Regions from separate parts of the Sinorhizobium numidicum genome, predicted to be linked through region 1. Evidence: riboswitches for the same ligand, from Rfam matches in the RefSeq annotation. Region 1 holds a riboswitch; each other region holds the start of a gene.
The links. Region 1 has a riboswitch for cobalamin ahead of cobU (bifunctional adenosylcobinamide kinase/adenosylcobinamide-phosphate guanylyltransferase). Riboswitches for the same ligand answer to the same signal wherever they lie in the genome.

Region 1 (10,034 bases):
TCGTGCGCTGGCTGAAGAGTGCCGCACGATTGCCGGCAGAGGACTCTGTCGTGCTGGAGAGGCTCACGCGCGGCAGCGGCAAGGCGCTGAAGGTCGCCGTGCCGGTCCTGTCACGCATTGCCAATTTCGACGATCTCGACCCGCTGATCAATGAGCCGGATGTCGATCTCGTCTTCGTTCGGCCGGGCGCACCTCTTCCTGACGACGCGGCGCTGGTGATCATTCCAGGCTCGAAATCGACCATAGGCGATCTGAGCGATTTTCGCGCTCACGGGTGGGACCGCGACCTCGAGCGCCATGTGCGCCGCGGCGGCCGGGTGATCGGCATCTGCGGCGGTTACCAGATGCTCGGCACCTGCGTCACCGATCCGCTCGGCATCGAGGGAAGCGAGCGCGAGATCGCCGGTCTCGGGCTGCTGGCGGTCGAAACCGAGATGGCGCCGGAAAAGACCGTGCGCAACAGCCGCGCGTGGTCGCTGGAGCACGATGTGGTGCTCGAAGGCTACGAGATACATCTCGGCAGGACCACGGGCGCCGATTGCGATCGCGCCCCCGTTTCGATCGACGGGCGCCGCGACGGAGCGTTATCCGCGGACGGCAAGGTAATGGGAACCTATCTGCACGGTCTTTTCGGCAGCGACGCCTACCGGGCCGCACTGCTCAGAAGCTTCGGCATCGAGGGCGGTGGCAGCAATTACCGCCAGTCGGTCGATGCCGCGCTCGATGACATTGCCGTCGAACTCGAAGCGGTGCTCGACCGGGCCTGGCTGGAGGGATTGTTGGGGTAGGGGCGATCTGCCCCCTTGTCAGGCTTCCCTATCAGGCCTCCCCGTCATGCCTCATGCCGGAACACGCTGAACTGGAAGGATTGCTTTGAGCCCCAGGGTGTGGAGTGTTCGTGTCTGCGGCTATCGACGAGACGGAAGGCGTTGCCAAGTGTCTCGGCCAGGCTTTCCGGGCTGTAGCGCATGACCGGCAGACCGCTGCACCGCTCCGGCCCATCCGGTGCAAATGTCGCGATAATCGCGTGTCCACCTGTCCTCAAACCTTTGTGCAGGCGCTCGATGTAGGCGGCCCGCTCGGTCGCTTCTGTGAGGAAGTGGAACGTGCCCCGGTCGTGCCAGATATCGTAGCTCTCCTTCGGCTGCCACATCGTCACGTCCGCGACGATCCAGCGAATGCTTGCGGCGCGGTCGCCAAGGCGGGCCTTCGCGGCCGTGAGCGCAGCGCCCGACAGGTCCAGCACGGTGACGGCGCGAAATCCCTTGACAGCGAGACTGTCGACAAGGCGCGAGGCCCCGCCGCCGATGTCGACGATGGCGGTCTCGGGCGTTGCGCCAACCTCGGCGATCAGCTCCAGCGAGGGCGTGGGACTCTCCTGAAACCAACTGACCTCGTCCTCGCCCTTGCGGGTATAGACGTTTTCCCAATGGGTCTGGCGGCTCTCACGCTCCATCCATCATTCCTCTCTGGACCAGATTCAGATATGGTCGCCCCCGCTCGGCAACGCAAGGCTACCGGTACTCTCCAGCAGCGTGGGCAAATCGGCATGGAACGACACGACGACGATCTCAGCAATTTCGAGGCGCATGGCGCGGCACCCTTGCCGCCGGCCGACGATGAAGGTTATGTCGAGAATGACGGCGCTCGAATCCGGTACGCGACCCATGGGGCCGGTCCGCCGGTCATTCTGCTGCATGGCGGCCTCGGCCACAGCGGCAATTGGGGCTATCAGGTTCCGGCGCTGCTCAAGTCCGGACGCCAGGTGGTGCTCATCGATAGCCGTGGTCATGGCCGCAGCACGCGCGATCTCAGGCGCTTTACCTATGAGCTGATGGCCTCCGATGTGCTCGCGGTGATGGACGCGCTGCGGCTGAAAAAGGCGGCCGTCGTCGGCTGGAGTGACGGTGCGTGCACCGCCTTGATCCTCGCAATGAAGGTCCCCGACCGCATCGCCGGCGTATTCTTCTTCGGCTGCAACATGGATCCGAGCGGCGCAAAGGAATTCGTGTCCACACCCACCATCGACCGCTGTTTCCGCCGGCACGCGAAGGACTATGCCGACCTGTCGACCACGCCCGATCAATTCGAGGCCTTTGTCGAAGCGGTCAGCGAGATGATGAAGACGGAACCCAACTATTCTGCGGCCGCTCTGGCCGATATTCGCGTGCCGGTCGCGATCGTCCACAGCGAGCACGACGACTTCATCAAAGCCGAACATGCCAATTATCTTGCGGGGAGTATTCCCGGAGCGGAACTGATCCTGCTTGCCGGAGTAAGCCATTTCGCGCCCCTGCAGCGACCTGAGCTATTCAACGAAGTGATGTGCGACTTCCTCGACAGGGTGCTCCCCGGGAAGAAATGACACATCTGCCGCGGTTGGCGGGTGATGACGTTCAGGATTGCATAGCTGTTGCGAACGATGCAGCATGGCTTAACCGCAGCGGCTTTGGCGCCCATGAAGAACGCACGCCGCTGTGGCGGACGGGACTATTTCCCCTCGGAACGATACCCGATGCCGGCATTCGGCACAGAGGTCAGATACGGCGGTCATGACACGCGCGCAGCAAGTTGGCGTCTTCATCGGCCTGGCGATCGTAGCGGCGCTCACGATGCTGCGGGCGAGCGACCCGCAATTGCTGAAGCTTGCCCGCGACGTGACCTTTGACGAATACCAGCGCCTGGCGCCACGGGCCTTCGAGAACCTTCCCGTACGTGTCGTCGACATCGATGAAGCCTCTCTCAAACAACTCGGGCAATGGCCATGGCCGAGAGACCGAATAGCAGCCCTGGTCGACCGGTTGTCCGAGATGGGGGCGGCCGTCATCGCCTTCGACATTCTCTTCGCCGAACCCGATCGCCTGTCGCCGCGCACCGTCGTACGCGACGTCGGCGGAATTGAGCCTTCGCTGATCGATCGGTTGCCGGACAATGACGAGATTTTCGCCCGCTCGATTGAAGGAAAGCCGGTCGTACTCGGCTTCGGCCTTTCCAATGAGGGAAACTACCGTCCGCCGGTGAAGGCCGGCTTCGCCTTCACCGGCGAGAGCCCCTTCGACGCGCCGCCCCGCCTGACGGCCGCGACGCCCTTGCGGCCGCAACTCGAGGCGAATGCCGCCGGCATCGGACATATCAGCCTCAATCCCGGCAGCCGGTCGGCGATCGTACGCGCCGTGCCGCTCCTCCTTAGCGATGGCGAGCAGCTTTATCCAAACCTTGCGCTTGAAGCGCTGCGCGTTGCGCAGGGCGCCTCCACTTATCTGCTGGCCGGTGCCACGGACGTGCCTGATACCATAACCCTGGTGAAGGTCGGAGATTTCGTCATTCCGGTGACGGCGGCCGGCGAACTCTGGCTCTACGTCAGCCCTGACAAGGCGGAAGGGTATGTCTCTGCCGCGGAAGTGCTCGCGGCCGGGGAAGCGTCTCCCGACACGAGGGCCGCGATCGACGGCAGCATCGTTTTCGTCGGAACATCGGCTGCCGGGCTGCAGGACATCCGCACGACAGCGCTCGGGCATAATGTTCCCGGCGTTTCGCTGCATGCGCAAACGGTCGAGCAGATATTGTCCGGCCGCTTTCTTTCCCGGCCCGACTGGGCCAACGGCCTCGAAATTCTGTCGATTGCTGTGGCGGGAAGTCTGCTCGTGACGCTGACTACCTTCGTCAGCCCCGCCGTCGCGCTCGCCTGCGGCTTGCTGATCACCGCGATGGCCCTTGTCGCCTCCTGGCTGGCCTTTCTCTACGCGGGGCTTCTCCTCGATCCGCTGGCTCCGATCGTCGCCGGATCGATCACGCATTTCGCCGCGACGGCGTTTCGCTTTCTCGTGACCGACCGGGAGCGCCGCGTGGTCCGGAGAGCCTTCGGCCAGTATCTGTCGCCATCGCTGCTCTATCGCATCGAGCATACGCATGACGCCCTGCGCCTGGGGGGCGACGATCGCGAGCTGACGATCATGTTCGTCGATGTCCGCAATTTCACCGCCATCAGCGAGCGTCTGGCGCCAACCGAGGTTGTCGGTTTCCTGAACACGCTACTCGATGCGTTGAGCCGCCACGTGATTGCGAACGAGGGCACGCTCGACAAGTTCATCGGCGATTCGATCATGGCGTTCTGGAATGCCCCAATCGATGTCGCAGACCACGCCGGCAAGGCTGTCCGCGCGGCGTTGGCGATGCGCGAGACGCTTGCCCGGCTCAACGACAGCGATGCCTTCGGTTTCGGAAGTGCGCACAGGGTAGGGATCGGCATTGGCATCCATACGGGACTTGCCTGCGTCGGCAACATGGGCGCCGAGACGCATTTCAACTATTCGGCCGTCGGCGACGCGGTCAACGTCGCTGCACGGATCGAGTCCGCGTGCAAGGACGTGGGCTTCGACGTCCTCGTTTCGGAGAGCACGGCAAAATTGCTTGCTGATTGCGCGTTGCTCGACGCCGGGGCGCTGGGCCTCAAGGGCAAGAGTACGCTAACCAGGCTCTTCGCGGTCGTCGGCGACGAGCGTCTCGCAACCTCCGCCGAATTTGTCGAGCTGCGGCACATACACGGGCAACTGACCGACGCATTGCGTTCGCGCTCGCCGAGAAGCCGCCAGATCGTGAGCGCGGCAAAGCTGAAGGCGGCTGGGCTGACGGTTGGACTGGCGGCAGGGTTGCCGGACTTCTACCGCCGGATTTCCCGCAGGGCCGACCATTTTGCCGACGAGCCTGAGCGGAAGGCCGGCACGTCCGCGAAGTGACCGCACCGCAGGCAAAAGCCTCACTGCGGTGTCATCGAGAGCAGCAGGGCACGAGAGCCTTTCATGGCTGAATGGAAACAATTCTGTTGGCTTAAGCGGAGTGGAATGTTTGCTCGGCTGGCGCGTGGCGTAGCCAAAGCATACGGCCAAGCCAGCCGAGCAAACAGGCCGCCCGCTTCAGGCAACCCGAAGGGCCGGGCATCTTTCCGCCAGGATCCGAGGCGATCGCCTCGGCCGTACGTCTGTGCACGGCACTCGGCAATCGCCTCTGCCTGACGAAAATCTGCTCCGGCAGAATGTTTCCATTCAGCCATGAAAGGCTCTAGCCCCTGCTGTCGTCGTGCGGCCGATCCTCGTTGTCGTCAGCTCGCTTCCCATCATCGTGCGGCTTGTCCCCGGGCTTGTCCGGCCTATCCGGCTTATCTGGCCTATCTGGCTTATCTGGCCTGTCTGGCCTATCTGGCCTATCCGGTCGGTCCGGCTTGTCGGGCTTATGGGGCTTGTCCGGCTTCGGCGGCTTCTCCGGCGTGGGGCTGATTTCGCGGACACGCGAAGGAGGAGCTGGTGGGGGCTTGACTTCCAATGCCGCCGCAAGACCACAGCTGCCGCCGATGTTTCCGAACCCGCCCGAAAGCTTTTGACTGCCGGAGAGAAAGGGCAGGGCATTCTGATTGCCGAGCGTCCTGAGAACACCTCTATTGACCCGGCGAGTATCGGTCAGGCTGCCATTGGGCTTGGCGACCACGCAATCGCAGCGTCGCGTCAGTTGCTGGCAGCCGCCAGGCCCGCAGAACTGGGCCGCTCCGCTCAGCAGCACGACCGCTGTCGTACCATCGCCGCCGACGTAAAAGTCGAACACGGTTCCTCGCACGCCAATCGTTCCGGCGGGCGTCAGGATCTCATAAGCCGTGTGTTTCGAGTTTCCGCTGATCCAGCGAAAGGTGCCCTTCGCGGCCATGACCGTAAGCTTCTGCAACGATCTGGAATCGTCGAAGACGAACTTGTCGATAACAATGGAAGAGCCCCACCCGACCGCGAGCTTGGTGCCGTCGCGAAACACGAATTGCCCGAGCCCGGATTTCGACGTGCGAATCCGTTCATCCCGGTGAACCGGGGACTTGACCGCCAGCGGTCCGCTCGCGCCGGTAACTTCGGTCTTGATCCGGATCGCCTCGCCGACCCTTTCGGCGGCCTGTGTCGGTATGAAACCGTAAAGCGCGACGCATAGCGTAGCGATTGCGGTACGACGTAAATACGACATCGCACCCTCCTCGATGATCCTCTGGCGAAAGCCATCCAGGATCATGAACATGATCGATTCTTCAGTTGGAGCGGGATGCGGCAGTATATGGGCGTCGCGCTCCAAGCGCTCAGTCTTACCATGCGGCAGCGATGGCTGTCTTCTCATCCGTTTGGGCGAGGACATGGCGCGCCAATGCCGCAGGTTGTGGCTCAGGCCGCTCTTTAAGCCGCTTTGCCGCAATTCGCTCGCGGTGTGTCGCACGCCATCGATTGACTTTGCCCGTCCCGCTTCATAATTAACGCTCAATGGATGGTTCCCCTGCGCCGGAGCGGAGCGGGGGAGTAAATGGGAATGCGACGGGGCGGACCCACACCGGGCACCCTTATCGCAGCCGACCCCGCGACTGTAGAACGGTCAGGGTTCGCCATCGGCCACGCCATTCTTCCTTCGATGAACTGCATGGGGCAGTTTCACGCGGGATGGGTGACGTGCCGGAAAAGCCACTGGCGTGGCATCATGGTCAGCCGGGCTGGACGCCTCTTCTTCTACGAATCGTCCGCCTTTCATGATGCTAGACAAGCGCCGGGAAGGTGAGGCGGACCCGTTCGGCCTGGCATTGGTGAGCGATTCTTGCGCCCGTAATGCCTCAGCCCGTGACGCCGTGAGCCAGGAGACCTGCCATCCGTCAGGGCATTCCGCCCGAGGGGATCCGTCCCCAATGCCAGCACGGAGGTTGTCGTGGCTTATCAGTTCTTCTCCGGGCGCTCTTTGCACGCGCCCGTTCCCCCTTGCTATTGCGGTTTGAGTTCGTCGGACTGAAGCCGGGCCATGATCATTCCCAATACCGGACCGGTTCTCGTGCTCGGCGGCGCCCGCTCCGGCAAGTCCTCCTTTGCGGAAAAGCTCGTCGAGGCCTCCGGGCTGCCGATGCATTACGTCGCGACCGGCCGCGCCTTCGATGACGAGATGCGCGAGCGCATCGGCCGTCATCAGGCCGCGCGGCAGGGCAAGGGCTGGACGACGCATGAGGAGCCGCTCGATCTCGTCGGGGCGCTCCGCCACATCGACGATCCGGCGCGCGCGATCCTCATCGATTGTCTGACGCTCTGGGTCACGAACCTGATGATGGAAGAGCGGGACATGGCGGCCGAATTCGCGGCGCTCGCCGCCTTTCTCTCCGACGCTCGGGCGCGGCTCATTCTCGTTTCCAATGAGGTCGGCCTCGGCATCGTGCCGGAGAACCGCATGGCGCGGGACTTTCGCGACCACGCCGGCCGGCTCCACCAGATTGTGGCGGAGAAATCCGCCGAAGTTTACTTTGTCGCGGCCGGATTGCCGCTGAAAATGAAGGGTTGATCCATGACACTCGCCAAGCCCCACCAGGGCAAGATTCCGGCAACCGTCATCACCGGGTTCCTCGGTGCCGGCAAGACGACGATGATCCGCAATCTGCTGCAGAATGCCGATGGCAAGCGCATCGCGCTGATCATCAACGAATTCGGCGATCTCGGCGTCGATGGCGACGTGCTGAAGGGGTGCGGCGCGGAGGCCTGCTCGGAGGAAGACATCATCGAACTTACCAATGGCTGCATCTGCTGCACCGTTGCCGATGACTTCATCCCGACCATGACAAAGCTGCTGGAGCGCGAGAACCGTCCGGATCATATTGTCATCGAGACCTCTGGCCTCGCTCTGCCGCAGCCACTGGTCGCCGCCTTCAACTGGCCGGATATCCGCAGCGAAGTGACCGTCGACGGCGTCGTGACGGTCGTCGACAGCGCCGCCGTCGCCGCCGGGCGCTTTGCCGACGACCACGACAGGGTCGATGCGCTGCGCGTCAATGACGAGAACCTCGACCATGAAAGTCCGCTCGAGGAGCTCTTCGAAGACCAGCTCACCGCGGCCGATCTCATCGTTCTCAACAAGACGGATCTCATCGACGCGTCTGGCCTTCAGTCCGTGCGCGAGGAGGTCGCGTCCCGCATCAGCCGGAAGCCGACGATGATCGAGGCGAGGAACGGCGAGGTGGCGGCGGCCATCCTGCTCGGCCTTGGGGTCGGCACGGAAGGCGAGATCGCCAACCGCAAATCGCATCACGAGATGGAGCACGAGGCAGGCGAGGAGCACGATCACGACGAGTTCGACAGCTTCGTCGTCGAGCTTGGCCCGATCGCCGAGCCGGCTGTCTTCATCGACCAGCTGAAGGGCATCATCGCCGAGCACGACGTACTACGCCTCAAGGGCTTCGCCGAGGTGCCAGGCAAACCGATGCGCCTGCTGATCCAGGCAGTTGGCAGCCGCATCGACCAATATTTCGACCGTGCTTGGACCTCCGGAGAGATGCGCGGCACACGCCTCGTCGTCATCGGCCTGCATGACATGAACGAGACAGCCGTGCGCGCCGCGATTTCGGCGCTCGTCTGATCGGATAGAAGATGCATCTGCTTCTCGCCCAGAAAGGAACGATCGCCGACGGAAACGAGGCAATCGATCTCGGGCAAAGCCCGGCTGACATCCTGTTCCTGTCGGCCGCCGATACGGAGCTTGCCTCGATTGCCGCCGCCCATCGGCAGCGGCCGGGGGCGAGAAGTCTGCGCATCGCCAGCTTGATGAGCCTCATGCATCCGATGTCGGTCGACACTTATGTCGAGCGGACGGCGCGCCATGCCAAGCTGATCGTCGTACGTCCGCTCGGCGGCGCCAGCTATTTCCGTTACGTGCTCGAGGCGTTGCATGCGGCGGCCGTCACCAACAAATTCCAGATCGCGGTTCTGCCCGGCGACGACAAGCCGGATCCCGGGCTTGCCCCCTTTTCCACGGTACCGCCGGAGGACCGTCAACGCCTCTGGGCCTATTTCACCGAAGGCGGCGCCGACAATGCGGGCCTGTTTCTCGACTATGCCGAGGCACTGATTACCGGCGGCGAAAAGCCCGAGCCGGCGCGGCCGCTGCTGAAGGCCGGGATATGGTGGCCGGGGCGGGGCGTGATTGATATCGGCGCGTGGATGCGCCTTGCGAGCGGCGGTGAGAAAATACCCCCCTCGGCCCTGCCGGGCATCTCCCCCACACGGGGGGAGAACACGGAGGCAAGTGCTCGCTCCTTAACGGCAGTCGAATTGCAGGCAAGCCCCTCAGAAGCTGATGGCTCTGTCATTTCCAACGGAAATCAGGGAACGAGCGGCGGCCGCGCGGCGATCTCCCCCCTTGTGGGGGAGAGGCCCGGCAGGGCAGAGGGGGATGGCCAATCTGATGCTCTCGCACCCCCAACCATCGCCATCTGCTTCTACCGCGCCCTTGTCCAAAGCGGTGAAATCAAACCCGTCGAGGCGCTGATCGAGGCGCTTGCGGCCGAAGGCATGCGGGCGCTGCCGGTGTTCGTGTCGAGCCTCAAGGACCAGATCTCCATCGGCACGCTTCAGGCTATCTTCGCGCAAGCCGCGCCGGACGTCGTCATGAACGCAACCGGGTTTGCCGTTTCCGCACCCGGCGCCGATCGTCAGCCGACGGTGCTGGAATCGACTGGCGCGCCGGTGCTGCAGGTGATCTTTTCCGGCTCTTCGCGCGACGCCTGGGAGGCCTCGCCGCAGGGGCTGATGGCGCGCGACCTCGGCATGAATGTCGCACTGCCGGAGGTGGATGGCCGCATCCTTTCCCGCGCCGTTTCCTTCAAGGCCGCATCTACCTATGACGCGGCCGTCGAGGCCAATATCGTCGGCCATGAGCCGCTGGCGGACCGTGTCCGCTTTGCCGCCCGGCTTGCCGCCAATTGGGCAAGACTGCGCCGGGCGAAGCCCAAAGCGCGCCGCGTCGCGATCATCATGGCCAATTACCCGAACCGCGACGGGCGGCTCGGCAACGGTGTCGGTCTCGACACGCCGGCTGGCACCATCGAGGTGCTGAAGGCGATGGCGGCGGAGGGCTATGTCGTCGGTGATGTGCCGGAGGACGGAGATGCGCTGATGCGCTTCCTGATGGCGGGGCCGACCAATGCGGCGAGCCGCGACCGCGAAACCCGTGAAACAATTTCGCTAAATCAATACAAGGAGTTCCTCGAC
Region 2 (10,034 bases), 130 kb from region 1:
CTTTTCCACGCTGCCGGCACGAACCGCTCGACGGATATCAAGCGCGTGGCGAACCTGCTGCAGGTCTCGTCTGCCTTCGGGCGCGCAATGGAAACGGTCGACCGCGAGCGGATGAGCACCGTGCTCTATCCGGCATTGAAGGCGCTCGCGGCCCGTGGGACGCTTTCGACCGGCGAAATCGCCAACGCCATTGCAGCCTGTGCCGAGGGATATTCGTTCCCGACCAATCTCGATCGCGATCCGCCGATAGGGGGCCTGGCGCCAAAGACGCAAGCGCAACTGATGCATGAGGCGCTTGCGGCCGATTGGAGCAGCGAGGCCTTCGCACAGGCGCTTGCCGAGCAGGCGGTAAAGAAGAGAAGCTGACGGACACGGCCAGATAACGACGGGCCCCGGCGCAGTGGCTGCGGGAGCCGAACCGCTTGGATCAGTTACCAGGGGAGGATTTTTGATGAGCAAAGACTATGGCAGGCTGGATGGCAAGATCGCCATCGTCACCGGCGGCACGCAGGGGCTCGGCGCGACGATCGCGGCACTCTTCGCCGAACGCGGTGCCGCCGGCATCGTCATCTGCGGGCGCAATGCTGCAAAAGGTGAGACGAGAGCGGCTGAAATTGCCGAGGCGACCGGGACCAAGGTGGTCTATGTCCCGGCCGACCTCGAGCGGGTGGAGGACGCCCGCCAGGTGGTTTCGGCCTGCGACAAGGAGTTCGGCCGTGTCGACGCGCTCGTTAACGCTGCCGCAATCACCGATCGCGGGACGATCCTCGACACCACGCCGGAGCTCTTCGACCGCATGTTCGCGGTGAACGTGCGCGCCCCGTTCTTCCTGATGCAGGAAGCGGTGAAGGTGATGCGGCGTGAAAAGACGGAGGGCACCATCGTCAATATCGGCTCGATGTCGGCAAAGGCGGGTCAACCCTTTATCGCCGCCTATTGCGCATCGAAGGGTGCCTTGGAGACCTTGACCAAGAACACCGCCTACGCCTTGCTGCGCAACCGCATCCGGGTCAACGGCCTGAACATCGGCTGGATGGCGTCCGAGGGCGAGGACCGCATCCAGCGCGAGTATCACGGGGCCTCTGTGGACTGGCTCGAGAAGGCGTCGGCAAGCCAGCCATTCGGCAGGCTCGTCGATCCTGCAGAGGTCGCGCGCGCCTGTGCCTATCTCTCCTCGGCGGAATCCGGTCTTATGACCGGTTCGGTGATCTGCTTCGACCAGTCGATCTGGGGCGCCTATGATGCTTCGCCGCATCCGGCAACACCGCTGTGAGCCCTCGGCGGAGGAGTCCGCTCCGGCCTTCCGCTCGTCTTGCCATCCGACGACGAGTGTGACCATATGCGCCCGTCAGGTGCCCGCGAAGGCGGGAGAATCGGGAAGCCGGTGCAAATCCGGTACGTGCCCAACGCTGTGATGGGGACGGTCGCGCCAGAGTAGGTTCTGAGCTTTTTCACAACCTTGCCACTGAATCTTGAAGCGATTTGGGAAGGCGGCGCGATCGGGCGATCCAAAGTCAGAAGACCGGCCTGGCGAGATAGACCGGCCCCGCGCGGACGGCGGGAGGTTGTGCATTGTTGGGGATCGAACGATGCTGCCTGACCCGAAGGGCCGTCTTGCCGCGGCCGATGCTTTCCCGCCGGACGAGCGCGCCGCCGTCTACCGTGCCATCGAAACGCGCCGCGACGTGCGCGACGAATTTCTTCCCGAGCCGTTGCCCGATGCGCTGGTTGCCCGGCTGCTTGCCGCCGCCCATCATGCACCGTCGGTCGGCTTCATGCAGCCCTGGAATTTCGTCCTCGTCCGCGGCAACGAAACGCGGGAAAAGGTCTGGGAGGCATTCCGGCGCGCCAATGAAGAGGCGGCGGAGATGTTTTCAGGCGAGACGCAGGCGAAATATCGTTCGCTGAAGCTCGAAGGCATTCGCAAGGCACCGCTCAGCATTTGCGTCACTTGCGACCGCACGCGCGGCGGCGCGGTGGTGCTGGGGCGCACGCATAACCCGCAGATGGATGTCTATTCGACCGTCTGTGCTGTCCAGAACCTTTGGCTGGCAGCACGTGCCGAAGGCGTAGGCGTCGGCTGGGTCAGCATTTTCCATGAGGCCGAGATCAAAACGATCCTGGGCATACCGGCGCATATCGAGATCGTTGCGTGGCTCTGCCTCGGCTTTGTGGATCGGCTCTATCAACAGCCTGAACTTGCGGTGAAGGGCTGGCGCGAACGCCTGCCGCTGGAGGACTTGGTTTTCGAGGAAGGATGGGGTGTCCGCCAGGGCGGAGGGTCTATGCCCAAAGACGTTTGTAAGGCGAGCAAATAGCCAGTGGTCAACCCGTAAGGGCATTTTCGTCTGCAGGAGATTTAACGAGTGTCGAGGTCAATTCTCCTGCAGCGGTTGATAACCTGGTCCCGTCGGATGCTTGAGATCGATCGCGCTTTCCTCCTTGGGAAGGAAGATCGGACCAACCTGGCGGACGTTGCTTTTTGCCGGATCGTAGCGACGCTCTTCCACCGGCCTTGAGCTCGCCCGTCCGGTGGTGGGCTCTATTTTGCCATCAATGGTGATGACCGAGGGGGAGACGGCCGAAAGCTTGCTTGCGGCTGCGGTATTTCCGCTGCTGGTCTTGGCCGCGATCTTCGGAACTTGGCAACCGCAGGTGCCGGGGGCACCGACGCCACGCGCGCGATAGGCGAAAGCCGTCGAGAGTTCGGTATAAGGCTTCCCGGTCGAGGCGGACACCATCTGGTCGCTCTCCTCGGTGGCGAGCACGTGATAATAGAGCTCGGTCTCGGCACCGGGACACCGTGCCCGGCAAAGCTCGGCGTCGCGGGAGAAGTCGGCCGGAGTAGCGTTCGACGAAATCGGAAAAAAAGCGCCGTCGCAGGTGCGCACGCACATCGTTCTGAAGCTGCCGAGACCGCCTTCATCGATCGACGGAACATCGCGCATTCCGGAGCCGTCGAAGAGCAGCGGATAGTCTTCGCTGTCCGGAGGGAGATCCCGAAGAATGTTGCGGCGGACTTCGGTCCCTTCCTCGGCTGCGCCGGCAAACTGGTCCTGACTCGCGTCCCAATTCTCGCTAGGTCCCCCCGTGCAGTCATTGACTTCCATCGCCGCGAGAATGCGCCGGCGCATATCGTCATTGCCGCCCGAAAGCAGCCCCTGGCGCTGCGCTTTGAGCTCCCGGAGATTGTCCTCCATCCGAGCGATGGTGTCATCGAGCGCGGCACAAGCGCCGTCATTATCGCCGCCGATGACGATGACGCTGCCATTGCTGCATTCCATCCGACGGCGATCATTCTTCGCGCGGCGAAGCTCAATGTTCTGGCGGGAGATTGCGCCGGTGAAATCGCGCAGATTGGCAGTGGTGGTGACTGCCGCCGGAAGATCGGCGAGTCTGGCGGTGAGGCGTTCGCAAACATCCGAGGCCCAGACCTCACCGGCGAGGGCGAACGCCAGCGGCGCGACGGCCGCTGCCACGTGCTTGATACTCCGGGGCGCCATCCTCCGGGATACGGACACTCGTCTCATCCTGCAATCCGGCGGGCCACCCAAGGGGTGCTTGCCGCCGTGAATTCCTGCTCCTCGCCATCATAAGGCGTTGACGCGGTGGCGCAACGGCAAGACGTCGTTTGCGTTAACATGCAATCGTAGGCCCGGGCCGCCGGAACGGCCCAGAGCGTTTTGTCAGGCTGCCCGTGCGGTTTCAAGCGACATGGGGCGTTCGAGCACGGTGCCCTCGATCGCGGCGATTGCCTTCATCGTCTCGAGCAGGCTTCTGGTCACCTCCCACGCGACGGCGACGGCGTAGACGGAACCGATCCGATGCGGCTCGGCGATCCGCTCTCCCGGGCATCCCATCCGCCGGAACATCCGTTCGAGGAAAACGTCGGTGACCGTGACGATGTGGCTGATGCCAGAGGCAAGGCCCAGTTCGCCGACACCGCACATGAGTTCGGCGGCGGCGACCGTCACCTGGTTCGACGATCGGTCCTGCGAAATGTCCGGATCGATGCAGAATCGGCTCGATTCCCAGACCGCGGCACTGCGGATTTCCGGATTGTCGCCGAGCAGGATCGGAAAGGTGTCGTCCAGCATGTTCGGCCCGAGCGTCGGCAGGAGCCGTAGCGAACCACGCAGCTTTCCGGTTTCCGGAGAATAGGACATCACGTAAAGCGGATTGGCCTTGTCGTAATGGTCGATTTCCCACTCGCCGTCGGTTTTCACGTCCCATTTCAGGAAGTCGTGAAACACGCGCTTGCGCAGTCGGAACATTTCGTCGATCGCTTGCGGGTATTGCCCGCGAGCGTTTCCGTTCACTATCCTGATCATCTGTCGCTCCATCGTTATTGCGCGATGGACAGATGCTGTCAGGCTCTTGTGACATATGTAACTGTCGGTAGTGACAGTTTAATCTCGCATTTTTTCCCACTAGATTTGGGGGGCCTTTGCCCAAAATACCGTGCCACCGGCAGGAAGCCACCCGTCAGATCGTGGGGATCAAAGCATGCCGGACGGCTTGCGCGACCGCTTGGGTATTTGAAACGACATTCAGTTTGCGCCGCGCATTGGTCATGAAGAAGCGAACGGTGCGCTCGGAGATGCCGAGGATTGTCGCGATTTCCCAATAACTCTTGCCGGCAGCCGACCACGTCAGAACCTCGGTCTCGCGGCCCGTTAGTCGCATATCCCGCTCATCGATCGCCCCGGCCATTGCCGCATGTTCCAGCATGGAGGCGTGAAACAGATTGGCAGCCAATTGGAAGTCGCGCAGGTGGCAACGGCGATAGGCCGACCACTCCGCCGGCGACATGTTGGCATTGATCGCCAAGAGCGCCATACGGCCGGCAGGCGACGGCAGCGGCAGCGCCACCCCTTCGGTCGAAAGGCCGATTTCCTCAGCCGCCTCGAACAGCGGCTCGCATTCCGGAAAGCGCCGCCGCGCCGTCGCCCATTCCACTGGCCGTACGCCGCCAAGAGCGAGCCGCAGGATCGGATCGATCCGATAGAGAGCTCGCGACAGGTAGATCTCGGCGGCATAGGCGCCGAAGGTATGGTGTAGCCGGCAAACTTTCAGGCCATCGGCAAGAGGCTCGGCCTCGAGATAGAGCAGATGCGCGATGTTGAAGGTGCGGCGCATCAAGGCGAAGAACCGCTCCGGTTCGGCGCAGCCTCCGTATTCCACGATGTCCAGCAGATCGAGGACAGCCTGTTGATTAGTCATGCCGCAACACCGAATCTTGCCCCTATAATAAGCATGGTTTCGGGGGCAAGCTTTGTCTAGTGCTATATTTCGTAAACGCTGCATCCATGCCTTGTTATCAATCTCAGGTTGAATTTTGAGCAAGAAAAAACCGTCGAACCGGCCGTTCGACGGTTTTTGGGAGAGCATCCTGCCTCAAATGGGGTAACTTGCCTCGACGACTGCTAGCGCCGCCATGTTGACGACGCCGCGAGAGGTAACGGACGGCGAAAGGATGTGGGCCGGCAGCGCCGAGCCGAGAAGGATCGGGCCGACATGCAGACTGTCCGTCATCGTCTTGACCACTCCGAGCGTGATATTGGCCGCGTCGAGATTGGGGAAGACCAAGAGGTTGGCTTCGCCGTTCAAGGTGCTATCCGGCATCACGCGCTGCCGCAGAATTTCCGACACCGCCGCGTCGCCGTGCATCTCGCCGTCGACTTCGAGGTCCGGCGCAAGCTCGCGGACGAGCTGGAGAGCGGCGCGCATCTTGAACGCGCTTTCGGAATCGCGCGAGCCGAAGTTCGAATGCGAGACGAGCGCCGCGCGCGGCGTGATGCCGAAGCGGCGAATTTCCCCCGCCGCCATCACGGTCGTCTGGGCAATCTGTTCAGCAGTCGGATTGTAACTCACATAGGTGTCGGTGAAGAAGGTTGCGCCGCGCTGCGAGATCAACAGGCTGAGCGCGGAAAAATCAAGCACGCCGGATCGCTTGCCGATGATCTGCGAGACATCGCGCAGGTGTCTGCTGTAGCGGCCTTCGACGCCGCAGATCAGCGCGTCCGCTTCGCCGCGTTTGACTGCCAGCGCGCCGATCACTGTCGTATTCGTGCGCACGATCGTGCGGGCCGCTTCTGGGATGACGCCGAGGCGGCCCACGAGAGCGAAGTAGTCGTCGACATAGTCGCGGTAGCGCGGATCGCCTTCCGGATTGACGACTTCGAAATCGACATCGGGCCGGATCCTAAGGCCGTACCGGCGAAGGCGGGTCTCGATAATCTGCGGGCGGCCGATCAGAATGGGCTTGGCGGTGCCTTCCTCCAGCAGCACCTGGGCCGCGCGCAGCACCCGTTCATCCTCGCCCTCGGCGAAGATCACACGGCTCTTGGCGGCGTTCTTGGCTGCGGCGAAGACCGGTTTCATGATGAAGCCGGACCGGAAGACGAAGCGGTTGAGCTTGTCGAGATAGGCGTCGAAATCCTGGATCGGGCGCGCGGCGACACCACTTTCGGCAGCGGCTTTGGCGACGGCCGGGGCGATGCGCAGGATTAGCCGCTGATCGAACGGCGAGGGGATGAGGTAGTCCGGTCCGAAGATCGGCGTCTCGCCGGAATAGGCGCGGGCGGCGACGTCCGACGGCTCCTCGCGCGCAAGCCCGGCGATTGCCCGCACGGCGGCCATCTTCATTTCTTCATTGATGGTGCGCGCGCCGCAGTCGAGCGCGCCGCGGAAAATATGCGGGAAGCAGAGGACGTTGTTGACCTGGTTCGGGAAGTCCGACCGTCCGGTGCAGATCATTGCGTCCGGCCGCGCGGCGCGCGCGACTTCCGGCATGATTTCAGGGGTCGGATTGGCGAGCGCCATGATCAGGGGCTTTTCGGCCATCTGGGCGAGCAGTTCCGGCTTGAGGACGCCAGCGGCCGAGAGCCCAAGGAAGACGTCCGCACCGCCGATGCTGTCGGCGAGTACCCGATTATCGCTGTCTTGCGCATAGACGGCCTTCCACTCGTCCATCAGAACTTCGCGTCCCTTGTAGACGAGGCCTTCAATATCGTGGACCCAGATGTTCTCGCGCTTGGCGCCGAGCGTGACGAGCAGGTTGAGGCAGGCAAGCGCTGCCGCCCCGGCACCGGAGGCGACGATCTTCGCCTTGGCGATATCCTTGCCGGCGAGTTCGAGCCCATTGAGAACAGCAGCGGCGACGATGATTGCGGTTCCGTGCTGGTCGTCGTGGAAGACGGGTATCTCCATCCGCTCGCGCAGACGCCGCTCCACCTCGAAGCATTCCGGCGCCTTGATGTCCTCGAGATTGATGCCGCCGAAAGTCGGCTCCAGTGCCGAGATGACCTCCACCATGCGTTCGACGCTCGGTGCATCGATCTCGATGTCGAAGACGTCGATGCCGGCAAATTTCTTGAAGAGCACCGCCTTGCCTTCCATCACCGGCTTGGATGCGAGCGGCCCGATATTGCCGAGGCCGAGGACCGCAGTGCCGTTAGAGATGACGGCGACGAGGTTGGCGCGTGCAGTGAAATCCGCAGCCGTCTCCGGATTGTCCTTGATTGCGAGGCAGGGCGCGGCAACGCCGGGCGAATAGGCGAGCGCCAGGTCGCGCTGGTTGCCGAGCGGCTTGGTCGGTTGGATCTCGAGCTTGCCGGGGCGAGGATAGCGATGGAAGAAAAGTGCCTGCTGATCGATGTCACCGCTTGCGGGAGCCGGTTCGGATTTCACTTTGTCGCCCGTGTTCATGCCTTGCATTCCTTGAGTTCAAGATCGAGGCCTTTTGGCACGAAAAGCCCGCGGCGTACAGTTTCACCGTGGTTCTTTTGCGCGGGTCGAGTGGTTGCTTCCGGATCTCGTGTCATCTTCCTGAAACACGAGTCTGGTTTTGACGGTCATTAAACGGCTCAATCAAGGCGAGGCTGGCATGGCTGCGGCATCGGCATCCCGACACCACCCGGTTCGCAAACTGCGAACACTCTTCATTTCCGATGTCCATCTGGGCTCGAAGGCGGCCAAGACGGATTACCTGCTCGATTTCCTGCGGCATCATGAGGCCGAGACGATCGTCCTTGTCGGCGACATCGTCGACGGCTGGCGGCTGAAGCGCAGTTGGTATTGGCCGCAACCCTGCAACGACGTCGTCCAGAAGCTCTTGCGCAAGGCGCGCAAGGGTTCGCGCATTATCTACATCCCCGGCAATCACGACGAATTCATGCGGGATTTTCCGGGCGTCCATTTCGGCGGCATCGAGGTGGCGCAACATTACATGCATCGGGCGGCGGACGGGCGGAACTATCTCGTGCTGCATGGCGACGAATTCGACGTCGTCGTACGCAATGCGCGAGTTCTCGCCTATCTCGGCGACTGGGCCTACGACACGGCCATCGCAATCAACATAGGTCTTGCGGCGATACGCCGGCGGCTAGGCATGCCCTACTGGTCGTTCTCGTCGTGGGCGAAGCTTCAGGTCAAGCATGCTGTGAATTTCATCGGCGAGTTCCAGAAGGTCGTAGCCGAGGAGGCTCGCCGCCACGACGCGCAGGGCGTGATCTGCGGCCACATTCATCATGCCGTGATCGAGGATATCGACGAAATCCGCTACATCAACACCGGCGACTGGGTCGAAAGCTGCACGGCGATCGGCGAGCATCACGACGGGACGATGGAGCTTATCACCTGGCATAGAATGCGCGGCGACGCGACTGTCACGGAAAGTTCGGGCGAAGCCGAGAAAATGCTGGCGCAGGTTCTCGCACAGCAGGCGGCCTGACAATCGGGAGGGAGAGGCCACGGAAAGCCTCTCCATTCGTCGGCGCTGCCTGCATGTGGCGAAAACTAGCTTATGGCGAGCGGCCGCTCGGCTGTGCTAGAGGTTGCGGATAGCCATCAGGTCTTCCCATGATTCCCTCATCTGCGCTCCCCATTGTCGTGGGGCCTCCGCCGCGTCATTTTGCGCTCCGCATCGCGCTGCTCTTCTGCGCACCGTTGATCGTCAACGGTTTCGCGATGCCCTATTTTCCGGTCTGGCTCAGCACGCTTTCAATGACCGATTTCGAGATCGGCGTGGTGCTTGCCCTTCCCATGTTCGTTCGCGTGATCACCGCGCCCCTGGCGGGCCTGCTGGCGGACAGGCTGGGTGAGCGCACCATCGTCCTGATCTGGTCCGGGATCTTGTCTCTGGCCACGGCTCTCATTCTCTTCTTCGCGCAGAACTTCTGGCCGGTGCTGGTGATCTATGCGCTGCAATCGGCAGTCTATTCGCCCTATTTGCCGATCGTAGAGGCGATCGCGCTTTCGGGCGTCAGGCGTTGGGGATTCGATTACGCGCATATGCGGGTCTGGGGATCGATCGCCTTCATCGGTGCCACCATGCTCGGCGGCTGGATGATGGGTCTGTTCGGCGGGGCAATGGTCTTGCCGGCGATGGCCGTCGGCTTCGGGCTCACCGTCCTGATGGCTTTCGCGGCGCCGCGGATCGGCCGGCCCCGCCGCCCGTCGCCGATCACGGCGCTGACTGAACCGCCGCCGCAATCCTTGCGCCAAACCGATCTGCAGCTGCTTTTGATCGGCGTTACCCTCGTCAACAGCAGCCATGCCATGCTTTTTGCTTTCTCGGCGATCTATTGGCAGCATATCGGCTACAGTGGCACCCAGATTGGCATTCTCTGGAGTGCCGGTGTCGCGGCGGAAGTGCTGATGTTCTTCCTCGCCAAGGCGATCATCCGGCGCTTCAGCGTTTGGGCGATGATCTTCTCCGGCTGTCTGCTGGCAGTCGTGCGCTGGCTGATCTTTCCGATGGACCTAGGCTTTCCCGGCTATTTCGTTCTGCAGTGCTTCCATGCCTTCACCTACGCGATCATGCATACCGGCATGCAGCACAAGCTGGTGGAGCGGGTCGCCGAGGAGCAGGAGGCCTCTGCGCAGGGGCTCTACTTCTTCTATACAGGCATCTTCACGGCGATATTCACCTTTCTTTCCGGCTATTTCTACGCCTGGTACGGGGTTGCCGGCTTCTATTCGATGTCGGTCGTCGCGTTCGGCGGCTGCTGTTTTGCCTTCGCCGGCTGGTT
Region 3 (10,034 bases), 1.3 Mb from region 1:
CCAGATCAGTCCGGCGTCCAGCGCACTGGCGGCCTCAAGCGGCTCACCGGCTGCCAAAAGCGCAAAAGCGCGCTGATGCCCCATGATGCGCGGTGCAATCAGGCTTGAGGCGGCTTCCGGAACGAGCGCCAGGTCGACAAAAGGAGTCCTGAAAACCGAACGGGCGGAAGCCACTGTGAGATCGCAATGCAGATGGATCGTCGTACCGATGCCGATCGCCAATCCATCGACCCCGGAAACAACGGGCTTCGCCGCGCCCGCGAGCGCCTGGAGGAAGTCCAGAACTTCGCCTCCCATACTGCCGCCCATGGCAAAGGTCAGGAAATCGGCCATGTCGTTGCCGGCCGAAAAACACCCTTCCGTTCCGAGGAAGGCAGTCACACGGACAGCGGGATCTTCTCCGGCGACCGTCAGTGCCTTCGTCATCTTGGCGTACATCTCGCGCGTGATGGCGTTCTTCTTCTCCGGCCGGTTGAAACGGATGACCTGGACACCGGGAGAGGCCTCCGGCCGTTCTACGAGCACGTGGTCAGTCATGGGGTTTTCCTCAATTGAGAACGGCGCGGGCGGTTGCAAGGCTCTCCGCGCCATTGACGACACGGTCTCTGAGCGCGGCTGTCTCTGCCAAAAGATTTTCCGCGGCGAAGCGGCAGAGGCTGATGCGCGCATCCTGCTTTCCATCGCCGGCTTCGGCGAGCCCTCCCTTGGCGAGATAGACGCCGGTCAGCACCAGACCGAACAGGCGCTGATAGGGGGTGGCGCCGGAGAGTGCATCGGCGAGTTTTTCGCTTCCCAGCGCTGCCAGCAGCCATTCGGTCGTCGCCGCGAGATCGGCGATCGCAGCGTCGAGCCGCGATGCCGTCTCGCCAAATCCCTGCCTGTTCGATGCCCTGACGGCAGCGGCGACCTGGCCGAGTTCACCAATGAAACCGCGCACATGAGCGCCGTCGGACTGCGGCAACTTGCGGATGACGAGATCGATCGCCTGGATACCGTTGGTGCCTTCATAGATCGGTGCGATTCGCGCGTCGCGCAGGTACCGGGCCGCCCCGGTTTCCTCGATGAAGCCCATGCCGCCATGCACCTGAATGCCCATCGAGGCGACATCGACGCCGGCATCGGTTGCGAAGGACTTGGCAATCGGGGTCAGCAGGCTTGAGCGTTCCTGCCAATGACGGGCTTCGTCGCCCCGGCTGGCGTGCGCCATGTCGACTGCGTGTGCGCAGGCGTAGGCGATGGCACGCGACCCTTGGGTCAGCGCCTTCATCGTCAGCAATGTGCGGGCGATATCCGGATGCTCGATGATCGGGCTCATGCCTTCACCGCTCCATCCGGGCGCCCTGCCCTGCGTACGCTCCTTGGCGTAGGCAATCGCCTTCTGGGTAGCGGCTTCGGCGATGGCGACCCCTTGTATCCCCACGGCAAGCCGGGCATTGTTCATCATCGTGAACATGCAGGCGAGCCCGCGATGTTCCTCGCCGATGAGATAACCGATCGCTCCCTTCTCCGCACCGAACCTGCCGTCGCCGTAGATCATGGTGCAGGTCGGCGATCCATGGATGCCAAGCTTGTGCTCAAGCGAGTGGCAAAAGAGATCGTTGCGGGCACCGAGCGTGCCATCCGTGTTGACGAGGAATTTCGGCACAAGAAATAGCGAAATTCCTTTCGTGCCGGGTGGCGCATCGGGCAATCGCGCCAGCACGAAATGGATGATGTTATCGGTAAAGTCGTGCTCGCCCCAGGTAATGAAGATCTTCTGGCCGAAAATGCGGTAGCTGCCGTCCGCGCGGCGTTCAGCGCGGGTCTTGAGCGCGCCTAGGTCGGAGCCGGCATTCGGCTCCGTCAGATTCATGGTCCCCATCCATTCGCCCGAAACCATCTTCCCGAGAAAAGTTGCCTTCAGAGCGTCGGAGCCGTGTTTTTCCAACGCCTCGATAGCACCCATGGTCAGCGTGGGAGCGAGGGCGAAGGCCATCGAGCCGCCGTTCCACATTTCCATCGCGGCGACATGCAGCATGTGCGGCAGGTTCTGTCCGCCGAAGGCCTCCGGTGCCGTCAGACCATTCCACCCGCCGCCGATCCAATTGCGATAGAGGTCGCGCCAGCCCTCGGGCGTCTGGACAGCCCCATCAATCAGGCGTGCGCCCTGCCGGTCGCCAATCTCGGCGAGAGGCGCTATCTCTTCCGTTGCAAAACGACCCGCTTCCGAAAGGATCGCATCGACGAGATCTTCGCCGAGTTCGCCGAATCTGCCCGCGGTCAGAGCACCGTCCATGCCGGCCACATGCTTCAGGGTGAATGCAATCTCGTCAATTGGCGCCTTGTACATAATGTTCCTCCCGTGCAGTCGCGGCCATCGTAGACGACGCGCACTCTTCACGTGCCGAGCCTATTGATTTTTACGTAAACGTCAATGCTGAGATGCGTGCCAGCGCTTGCAGCAAATGAGTGTAACAAAACTGTCATTGAAGACGAATAGAAGCCGTCTCAAACGGCCGCTCGAGCGGGATTAAGGAAAAGTGTGAACGGTTTTCCGCGCGGATCCCGCTCTCCTTATTTGAATCGATAGGCCTAGGAATTTTGGGTTGATTCAAGTCAAAATCCTCGCGGTCTAAGGCACTCCCGATGAACCTGATTTCCCCCGAGATACCTGGCCTCGTCTGGGCTTACCGGTTTTTTCCCGGCGAAAACCGATGCCAGCGCATCTCCGCCGATTCGTCCGTCGATAGTCTCCAGGCGAGCGAGGGCTGGCTCTGGATGCATCTGGCGCTCAGCGATGCGCGCACGCCCGCGCTGATCGAGCGTATCGCCAATCTGCCGCAGGCAGCAATCGCGACGCTCACCAGCCATGACACCCAGGCGGCGATAACCGTTTCGGAAGATGTCGTGCACGGTACCGTGGTCGATTTCGAGCGAACCTTCGACACGGTCACCAAAACGATCGGCTGGCTGCATTTTGCGGTCAGCGACAGGCTCGTCATCACCACGCGCCTGCATCCGCTGCGCAGCATCGACCGGGTGAAGGCGGCCGTTGAAAAGAACGCCAGATGCAGCCGGCCGATCGATCTCTTCGAGATGCTCGTCATCGAGTTCCAACGCACATTGATCTCGTTGGTGCTCGAGCTGACGGAAGAGCTCAACGTCATCGAGGACCGCGTCTACGGCGAGGCGGAACACAGGCAGCAGCCCGGGCTCGCGCCGTTGCGCCGAACTGTGGTGCGGTTGCACCGGCACCTGAGAACCACCCTCGCCCTGCTGCGGCGCGCGGCGGCCTCGGAGGATGACGAGGTGCCACCGGGATTCATCGACGCGGCCGAGCGGCTTTCCGATCGGCTGGAGGCCGTCGACCGCGATGTGTTTGCGCTTCAGGAACGAGCGAGGCTCCTGCACGAGGAAATCGATAGCAAGATCTCCTCTGAGACCAACCGCCATCTCTACATCCTGTCGCTGATGACGGCGTTCCTGTTGCCGGCCACCCTGGTGACCGGTTTCTTCGGCATGAACACGGGCGCCCTGCCCTTCGCCGGCGGGAGCGGCACGCTCTATGCAGGGCTGTTCATTGCCCTTTCGATGGGACTTGCCTGGATGATCCTCAAGCGTATCGGCATCCTCTAGAAGTCGATGGAGCGGGCGGCGAAGCTGCCGGCCCGCGCACATAACGGACAAAACCGCCGGCGAGATCACAATCCAGAGCCGAACTCGACGGCTACTTTGCCGCCGCAGGTCTATGTACAGAAGCGGCCGTCTCGCGCAGGATCAGCACAGGGGCTGAGATTCACGACCTTTTAACCCTAATGTCGGCAATCTCAGAGAATGGAAAAGCGGGGACTCTCGATTTCGGGGATGATCTTGCGCCTGGCGGCCCTTGTGGGCCTGACCTTCGCGGCGGCGAGCGCACGCGCGAGTGACGTCGAGCCGTGGAAGCAGCGCCAGAACGCGATCATCGTCGACGCTTACGAGATGAACAGCATCGACTGGGAAGCGATGCTGAAGGATAAGCGGATTTCCGGCTTCATCGCAAAAGCCTCCGACGGCCTGCCGGAAAGCTTCACCTGCACCGGCGACCATGGCGGCGATACGGTCGCCCATTGCAAGACGATGTGGCGCAAATATGCGGTCAGCCGGGAACTCTACCAGACCCGCCGAATGATTGCCCGTTCTCACGGCCTGCTCTGGGGTGCATATCATTTGGCCCGGCCCGGCAACCCGGTCGATCAGGCCAATCACTTCCTCGACTACGCGGACCCGCGCGACGACGAGATGATGGTCCTCGACATCGAAGGTATCGATCCGGACAAATACATGTCTCTCGACGACGCGGCGATCTTCGCCGGCCATATCAAAGCGCGCACCGGCCGCTATCCGATCCTCTATACCAACCACATAACGGCGAAGCACATCGCCGCCAACCGGTTCAAGCATCGGCTGCTTTCGCGCCTTCCGCTCTGGTATGCGCGCTATAAACCCGATATCCGCAAGGTTTTTCCGCTGGGCAACTGGAACAGCTATGCGCTGTGGCAATTCTCGTCTGCGCATAATTGCGGCAAGAAACGCTGCCCCTACCGCGTGCCGGGCACACTCAACGACATTGACGTGAACGTCGCGGCCATGCCCGTCGCAGCACTGAAGGCTGTCTGGGCCAGCGGTACGCTGCTGCCGGAAAAACCGCCGGTCCTGACGGTTGTCGCCTCCGCCAAAGCCGGCGCCGCGCAAATGACGGGCGCCACCGCCGTCGCCTCCTTCGCGCAGCCATTGCTCATCAGCCGTGCCGGGGCCGAGAGCGGATCAGGCACCGGCGTCGACATGACGGTCACCGGCACCATCAGCGTGAAGGCGGCGGAGGCGCGCTTGCCCTATCAGACCGAGCGCCGCTAGAGCGCCGTGCGTTCAAGTGAACGCACAAAGGACGCTCTAGCACTCTAGATTCTAGAGCATCCCGCTTCCAGCGGTTCCGCTTGAAAGCGGGATGCTCTAGCGCCCGCGTTCCGCTCCGACTTTTAAAGCTCGATCAAGCTTCGATCTGCACATCGCTGACCGGCCGGGAACAGCAGGCGAGGATATAGCCTTCCTCGATCTCGTCATCGAGAATGCCGCCGTTGTGGGTCATCTCGACATCGCCGGAAATCTTCTTCACCCGGCACGTGCCGCAGATGCCCCCTTCGCAGGCGGCGCCGATCCTCACTCCATTGACGCGCGCCGTCTGAAGGATCGTCTGGCCCGGAACGGCTGTGACCTCCTTGCCGCTCATGGTGAAAGTCAACCGTGCGGCCTCGACCGGAGCGCCTGCGGCCGGCCCAGCGCGGACGGCAAGCTCCTCGGCGGCGGGTGCGGCCGCCGGCTGGAAGCTTTCCTGATGGTAACGCGCCATCTCGAAACCCGACGCCTTCAGCATTTCCCTCACACCTCGCATGAAGGGCTCGGGACCGCAGCAAAAGACGGTTCTCTCCAGGAAATCCGGCGCAAGCAGCGGCAGCTTCGTCGCATCGATGCGGCCGCGCAATCCGTGCCAACCGTGGCGTGCCTCGTGTCCCTCCACCAGAAAGCCGAGATTGAGCCGCGGCATCTGACGGGCGAGAACTTCAAGCTCGGATTTGAACAGAAGATCGTCCGGCCGTCTCGCGCAGGAAATGAAGGTAACATCCGTTTCCGGTGCGCAATCTCCCATCCAGCGCGTCATCGACATCATCGGGGTGATGCCGGAACCGGCCGAAACGAAAAGATATTTTTCGCCCGGATGGCGGACGAAGCTGAAATCGCCGAGCGGCCCGAGCGCTTTCAGCGTCATGCCCGGCTTCAGATTGTCGAACATCCAGCGCGTACCGACGCTGTCCGCCTGGGCCTTAACCGTGACGGCCACCGAGAGCGGACGCGAGGGCGAGGACGATAGAGTATAGGTGCGCATCACCGACTCCTCGCCGACGGGCAGTTCAAGCGTCACGAACTGTCCCGGCAGATAACGGAACCAGGCCGGTTTGTCGGACCGGAACGTGAAAGTCATCACATCCGCAGTCTCGGCAACCGTCGAAGTGCACTCAAGCATGTGCTGGCGATCGATCCAGGGATGCAGTTCATCGAAATGGCGGAAGGAGGCGGCCATTTCCATGGGTCATGCCACCCGCGAGAGAGGAGCGGCAGCGCCCTGAAGGCGGTTCTGCATGAAGTTCGAATACCATTCGACGAACTGCATCACGCCCCCCTCGTGCTCGGCCGAATAGGGACCGGGCTCATAAGCCGGCGAGCGGATGCCGAAGGCATTCTCCTCAACGATACGGCGGTCCTGATCGTTGGTTTCCGTCCAGACATGGGTGAGTTCCTCGATCGTGTAATCGACGCCTTCGATCGCATCCTTGTTGACCAGCCATTTGGTCGTGACCTCAGTCAATTCGGGCCCCAGCGGCAAGACGCGGAAGGTGATCGCGTGGTCGCCGAGCACGTGGTTCCAGGTCGTCGGGTAGTGGAAGAGAAGCAGCGTGCCGATCCGGCTCGCGTTGACGTCGGCGGAAAGCTGCTTACGGACGGCCTTCTCACCCGACATGGTGTAGCTCTCGGCGTCGTTGATCAACGGCATTCTCGTCGTGCGGAACTGGCCGGTCGGCGAGATCTTGAAAGCGCTTGGCAGCCCCGCTGCCTCGCATTGCGCCCAATGGGCGGCAATTTCCGGATCGTCCATCGAGGCCTGAACGCCGGTGACCGTCGGAGCCTCGGGGTACGTCCGGCAGAGCTCCGGATGGTTGGCGGCACAGTGGTAGCACTCGCGATTGTTCTCCCAGACGAGCTTCCAGTTGCCCTTCTCGACGATGGTGCTCTCGTAGGCGACCTTGGTTTCGCCAAGGCGATGCGGCGCGAGATAGCCTGCCGCCATGTCGCGGAAGGGCTGAAAATCCATGGGCTGGTCGGCGAGGCTGATGAAGATATATCCTCCAACGGTCTCGCAGTGCACCGGCTTCAGGCTGTGCTGGGCGGGGTCGAAGCCCTCGGGCATCTGCCGCGCGAAAAGCAGCCTGCCGTCGAGTTCGTAGGTCCATTGATGATAGGGACAGACGAGTTTGGCCGAAGAGCCCTTCTGCTGCGCGCAGACGCGCGAGCCGCGGTGGCGACAGGAGTTGTGCAGCGCCCGGATGGTCCCCTGCCGGTCGCGAACGACGACAATCGGATAGTCGCCGACCTGGACCGTAAAATAATTCCCGGCTCTTGGGATTTCGCAATCATGGCCGATGAAGAGCCAATCCTTGTACCAGATATGCTCCAGATCCTGGCGGTAATAGTCGGGGTCGATATAGAAAGCCCGGTCGAGGCTGTACCCGTTGCGGCGGCTTTTCAGCTTGCGCAGCATGTCGTTCTGAATGTCCATGTCCCATCCTCATTCGCCACGTTTCGGAGAGGCAGGACAGGAACCAAACGCCGGCGATGACGCCGGCGCGCCATGTGGTTCCGATCCGGCTGCCCGCCGCAACCAGTTACGGTTGATTTCGCTTCAAGGCTGGTTTCCGGGCTCTGGAGCAGTCCACGAAGGACCAGCCCGGCGCCTTCCCGGACCGATTTGTCCAGTGGCCTTGTGCCGAGGCTTTTTGCTCCACCACCGTTGCGGGGGCAGCGCCGGGATTTGACCGGCTTCCCAATTCTCCGCCCTCCCTAAGGCGGCACCTTGAGTGTGGGTATCTAAGCCGGCGGATAGCCTTGACAACTGCCGGTTCGCGACATCCGTTTCCAGAAAGACGACAGATATTCCGGCATCTGCGCGTCATGTAAGAAATGATATTTTCCATTTGTAAACAACGCGATAGCGGAAAACTTGAGCAATTGGCGATTTTTTCGGCAGCGCAGTCTCGGCTGCGAAAGAGGCTCGCCCTTTTGCGACACCCGCATCGAGCGCGCCCCGGCGGAAAACATTCATTAACCCTGATCACTTAGCATCCGCTAACGGATCAACCGTTTCACCGGCAGGGTGGCGCATTAACGTCGATGGCAAAGCTCAGATATTACGACGCGGCCGAAAGGGCACCCGCCCTGGCACCAAAGGCTGCAATCCATACCGAGTTCCTGAGGACGGGCCGCATCGATCGGCGCCGCCACTGGATAGCCGAGCAGCGGCGCTATCTGACACATGACGAAGTCGCGGAGCGGACCGGACGCAAACTGACGGCAGCCGGCGAGACGACCCACAAGCGGATCAACAGCTTCCATGCTTCGATCCGCTTTCCAAAGATGATCTTTCACCGGACGCTCGCCAACAGTCCTCACCTTGGTTACTGCCATGTGACCGGCGCCAGAACGCATCTGGCCCACTCGCGAGAGGTCACCTGGGCCTTCTACTTTGCGAACTTTTTCTCCGAGCTTGGTGACGAGACGCATTTCTTCGATCGAATACAGCCGGGCTATTCGCGCATGTATTTCGCCGTCGCCATCGAACCCGACGCCTATGATCGGCACATGGTCGTCAATCGCTACGTTCGCGGCAACGGACTGATCTTCCGCACACAGGATCCGATGATAGCGCTCAAGAACGTGCTGATGCTCGGCGCCGCAGACGAGGCGCTGCGCAAAATCATCCGCAACCTCTGACCAGCCCTCGCACGCAGAAAATCGTTCTGTTTTCGCGACACCTCCTTTAAGGAAGCGTCGGAAAGGAATGGAAACGCCATGGCCGAAATCATCGACACGCGCATCGAGCCGGATCGGGCGATCGAGAGAGCCTGCGCCATACTTTCCGAAGGCGAACCGGTCGCGATCCCGACGGAAACGGTCTATGGCCTTGCTGCCGATGCCACCAATGCCGACGCGATCAGCCACATTTACGAGATGAAAGGGCGGCCGCGCTTCAATCCTTTGATCTGCCATGTTTCGGACATTGCGATGGCCGAGAAGCACGTCGAATTCGATCCGATTTCGCGGCGCCTGGCGGAAGTCTTCTGGCCCGGCCCTCTTACCTTGATCCTGCGGCAGCGGCCGGAGAGTACCGTCCATGCGCTCGCGTCCGCCGGTCTCGATACGCTCGGCATCCGCATGCCGGATGGCTTTTCGCGGCAGGTGATCGCCCGTTTCGGACGACCGCTCGCGGCGCCGAGCGCGAATACGTCCGGCAAGATCAGCCCGACTAGTGCGGCCCATGTGGAAGCGGATCTCGGATCCAAGCTCAAGCTTATTCTCGATGCAGGCCCCGCGCAGATCGGCCTTGAGTCGACGATCATCAAGCTCGATGATCGGAAGCTCCGGCTGCTGCGGCCAGGCGGGCTCGACGTGGCGGAGGTCGAGGCACTTACCGGCCTTACGGTCGAGCGTTCGGAAACCGCCGGCGCGGCGATCGAAGCGCCGGGCATGCTCGCTTCGCATTACGCGCCGGGCGCCGCCGTACGGCTGAATGCCGAAGACGTCCGACAGGGAGAAGCGCTGATCCGTTTCGGCGGAAAGCCGCTTCCCGGCGAAAGCGAGGCGGCGATCGTGCTCGAGCTCAGCCCGGCGGGCAATCTTCGGGAGGCGGCCGCCAACCTCTTCGATTATATGAAAAAGGCGGATGCAAGCGGCGCTGCGACCATCGCCTTCGGCCCGATCCCGGCCGAGGGACTTGGCGAAGCGATTGTCGATCGCCTGCAACGGGCGGCTGCCCCTAGAGCGGGATGAGGCGCTCCAACGAATAAATCATCCTGATCCAAGGCAGAGGCCATGACGACCATTATTCCTTCTCCCGAACTGATCACCTCCTTCACCGAGATCGTCGGCCCCGGCAATGCCCTCACCGGTCCGTCAGAGACGGCGCCTTATCTCGTCGAGTCGCGCGGGCTCTATCGCGGCACGACGCCTCTCGTATTGCGGCCCGGTGCGGTCGCTGAAGTTTCGCGCATCCTGCAGCTCGCCAGCCGGACCCGCACGGCAATCGTTCCGCAGGGCGGTAATACCGGGCATGTGGCCGGGCAGATCCCGCGTGAAGGAAAAGCCGACGTCGTCCTCTCGCTCGAGCGGCTGAACCGCATCCGTGATATCGATCCAGTCGGCAATGTCATCGTCGCCGATGCCGGTTGCATCCTCGCCGACATCCA

Region 2: it holds a riboswitch for cobalamin, as region 1 does, so the genes downstream of both, bluB (5,6-dimethylbenzimidazole synthase) here and cobU (bifunctional adenosylcobinamide kinase/adenosylcobinamide-phosphate guanylyltransferase) in region 1, are expected to answer to the same signal.
Region 3: it holds a riboswitch for cobalamin, as region 1 does, so the genes downstream of both, PYH37_RS15410 (aromatic ring-hydroxylating oxygenase subunit alpha) here and cobU (bifunctional adenosylcobinamide kinase/adenosylcobinamide-phosphate guanylyltransferase) in region 1, are expected to answer to the same signal.

The regions. Positions count from the first base shown of each region.
Region 1 is NZ_CP120368.1:2,199,907-2,209,940, reverse strand. It holds gene PYH37_RS21755 (cobyric acid synthase) at 1-788, shown strand, start outside; gene PYH37_RS21750 (class I SAM-dependent methyltransferase) at 833-1,456, opposite strand; gene PYH37_RS21745 (alpha/beta fold hydrolase) at 1,550-2,365, shown strand; gene PYH37_RS21740 (CHASE2 domain-containing protein) at 2,553-4,736, shown strand; gene PYH37_RS21735 (FecR family protein) at 5,059-5,997, opposite strand; cobalamin riboswitch at 6,273-6,676, shown strand; gene cobU (bifunctional adenosylcobinamide kinase/adenosylcobinamide-phosphate guanylyltransferase) at 6,808-7,335, shown strand; gene cobW (cobalamin biosynthesis protein CobW) at 7,339-8,403, shown strand; gene cobN (cobaltochelatase subunit CobN) at 8,415-10,034, shown strand, end outside.
Region 2 is NZ_CP120368.1:2,065,704-2,075,737, reverse strand. It holds gene PYH37_RS21130 (phytanoyl-CoA dioxygenase family protein) at 1-366, shown strand, start outside; gene PYH37_RS21125 (SDR family oxidoreductase) at 452-1,273, shown strand; cobalamin riboswitch at 1,334-1,545, shown strand; gene bluB (5,6-dimethylbenzimidazole synthase) at 1,590-2,318, shown strand; gene PYH37_RS21115 (DUF2865 domain-containing protein) at 2,376-3,521, opposite strand; gene PYH37_RS21110 (acyl-homoserine-lactone synthase) at 3,687-4,331, opposite strand; gene PYH37_RS21105 (LuxR C-terminal-related transcriptional regulator) at 4,486-5,223, opposite strand; gene PYH37_RS21100 (NADP-dependent malic enzyme) at 5,398-7,710, opposite strand; gene PYH37_RS21095 (UDP-2,3-diacylglucosamine diphosphatase) at 7,889-8,734, shown strand; gene PYH37_RS21090 (MFS transporter) at 8,863-10,034, shown strand, end outside.
Region 3 is NZ_CP120368.1:904,923-914,956, reverse strand. It holds gene PYH37_RS15435 (crotonase/enoyl-CoA hydratase family protein) at 1-537, opposite strand, end outside; gene PYH37_RS15430 (acyl-CoA dehydrogenase family protein) at 548-2,329, opposite strand; gene PYH37_RS15425 (transporter) at 2,626-3,615, shown strand; gene PYH37_RS15420 (glycoside hydrolase family 25 protein) at 3,814-4,875, shown strand; gene PYH37_RS15415 (FAD-binding oxidoreductase) at 5,009-6,103, opposite strand; gene PYH37_RS15410 (aromatic ring-hydroxylating oxygenase subunit alpha) at 6,107-7,351, opposite strand; cobalamin riboswitch at 7,462-7,663, opposite strand; gene PYH37_RS15405 (DUF6656 family protein) at 7,963-8,562, shown strand; gene PYH37_RS15400 (L-threonylcarbamoyladenylate synthase) at 8,641-9,618, shown strand; gene PYH37_RS15395 (FAD-binding oxidoreductase) at 9,661-10,034, shown strand, end outside.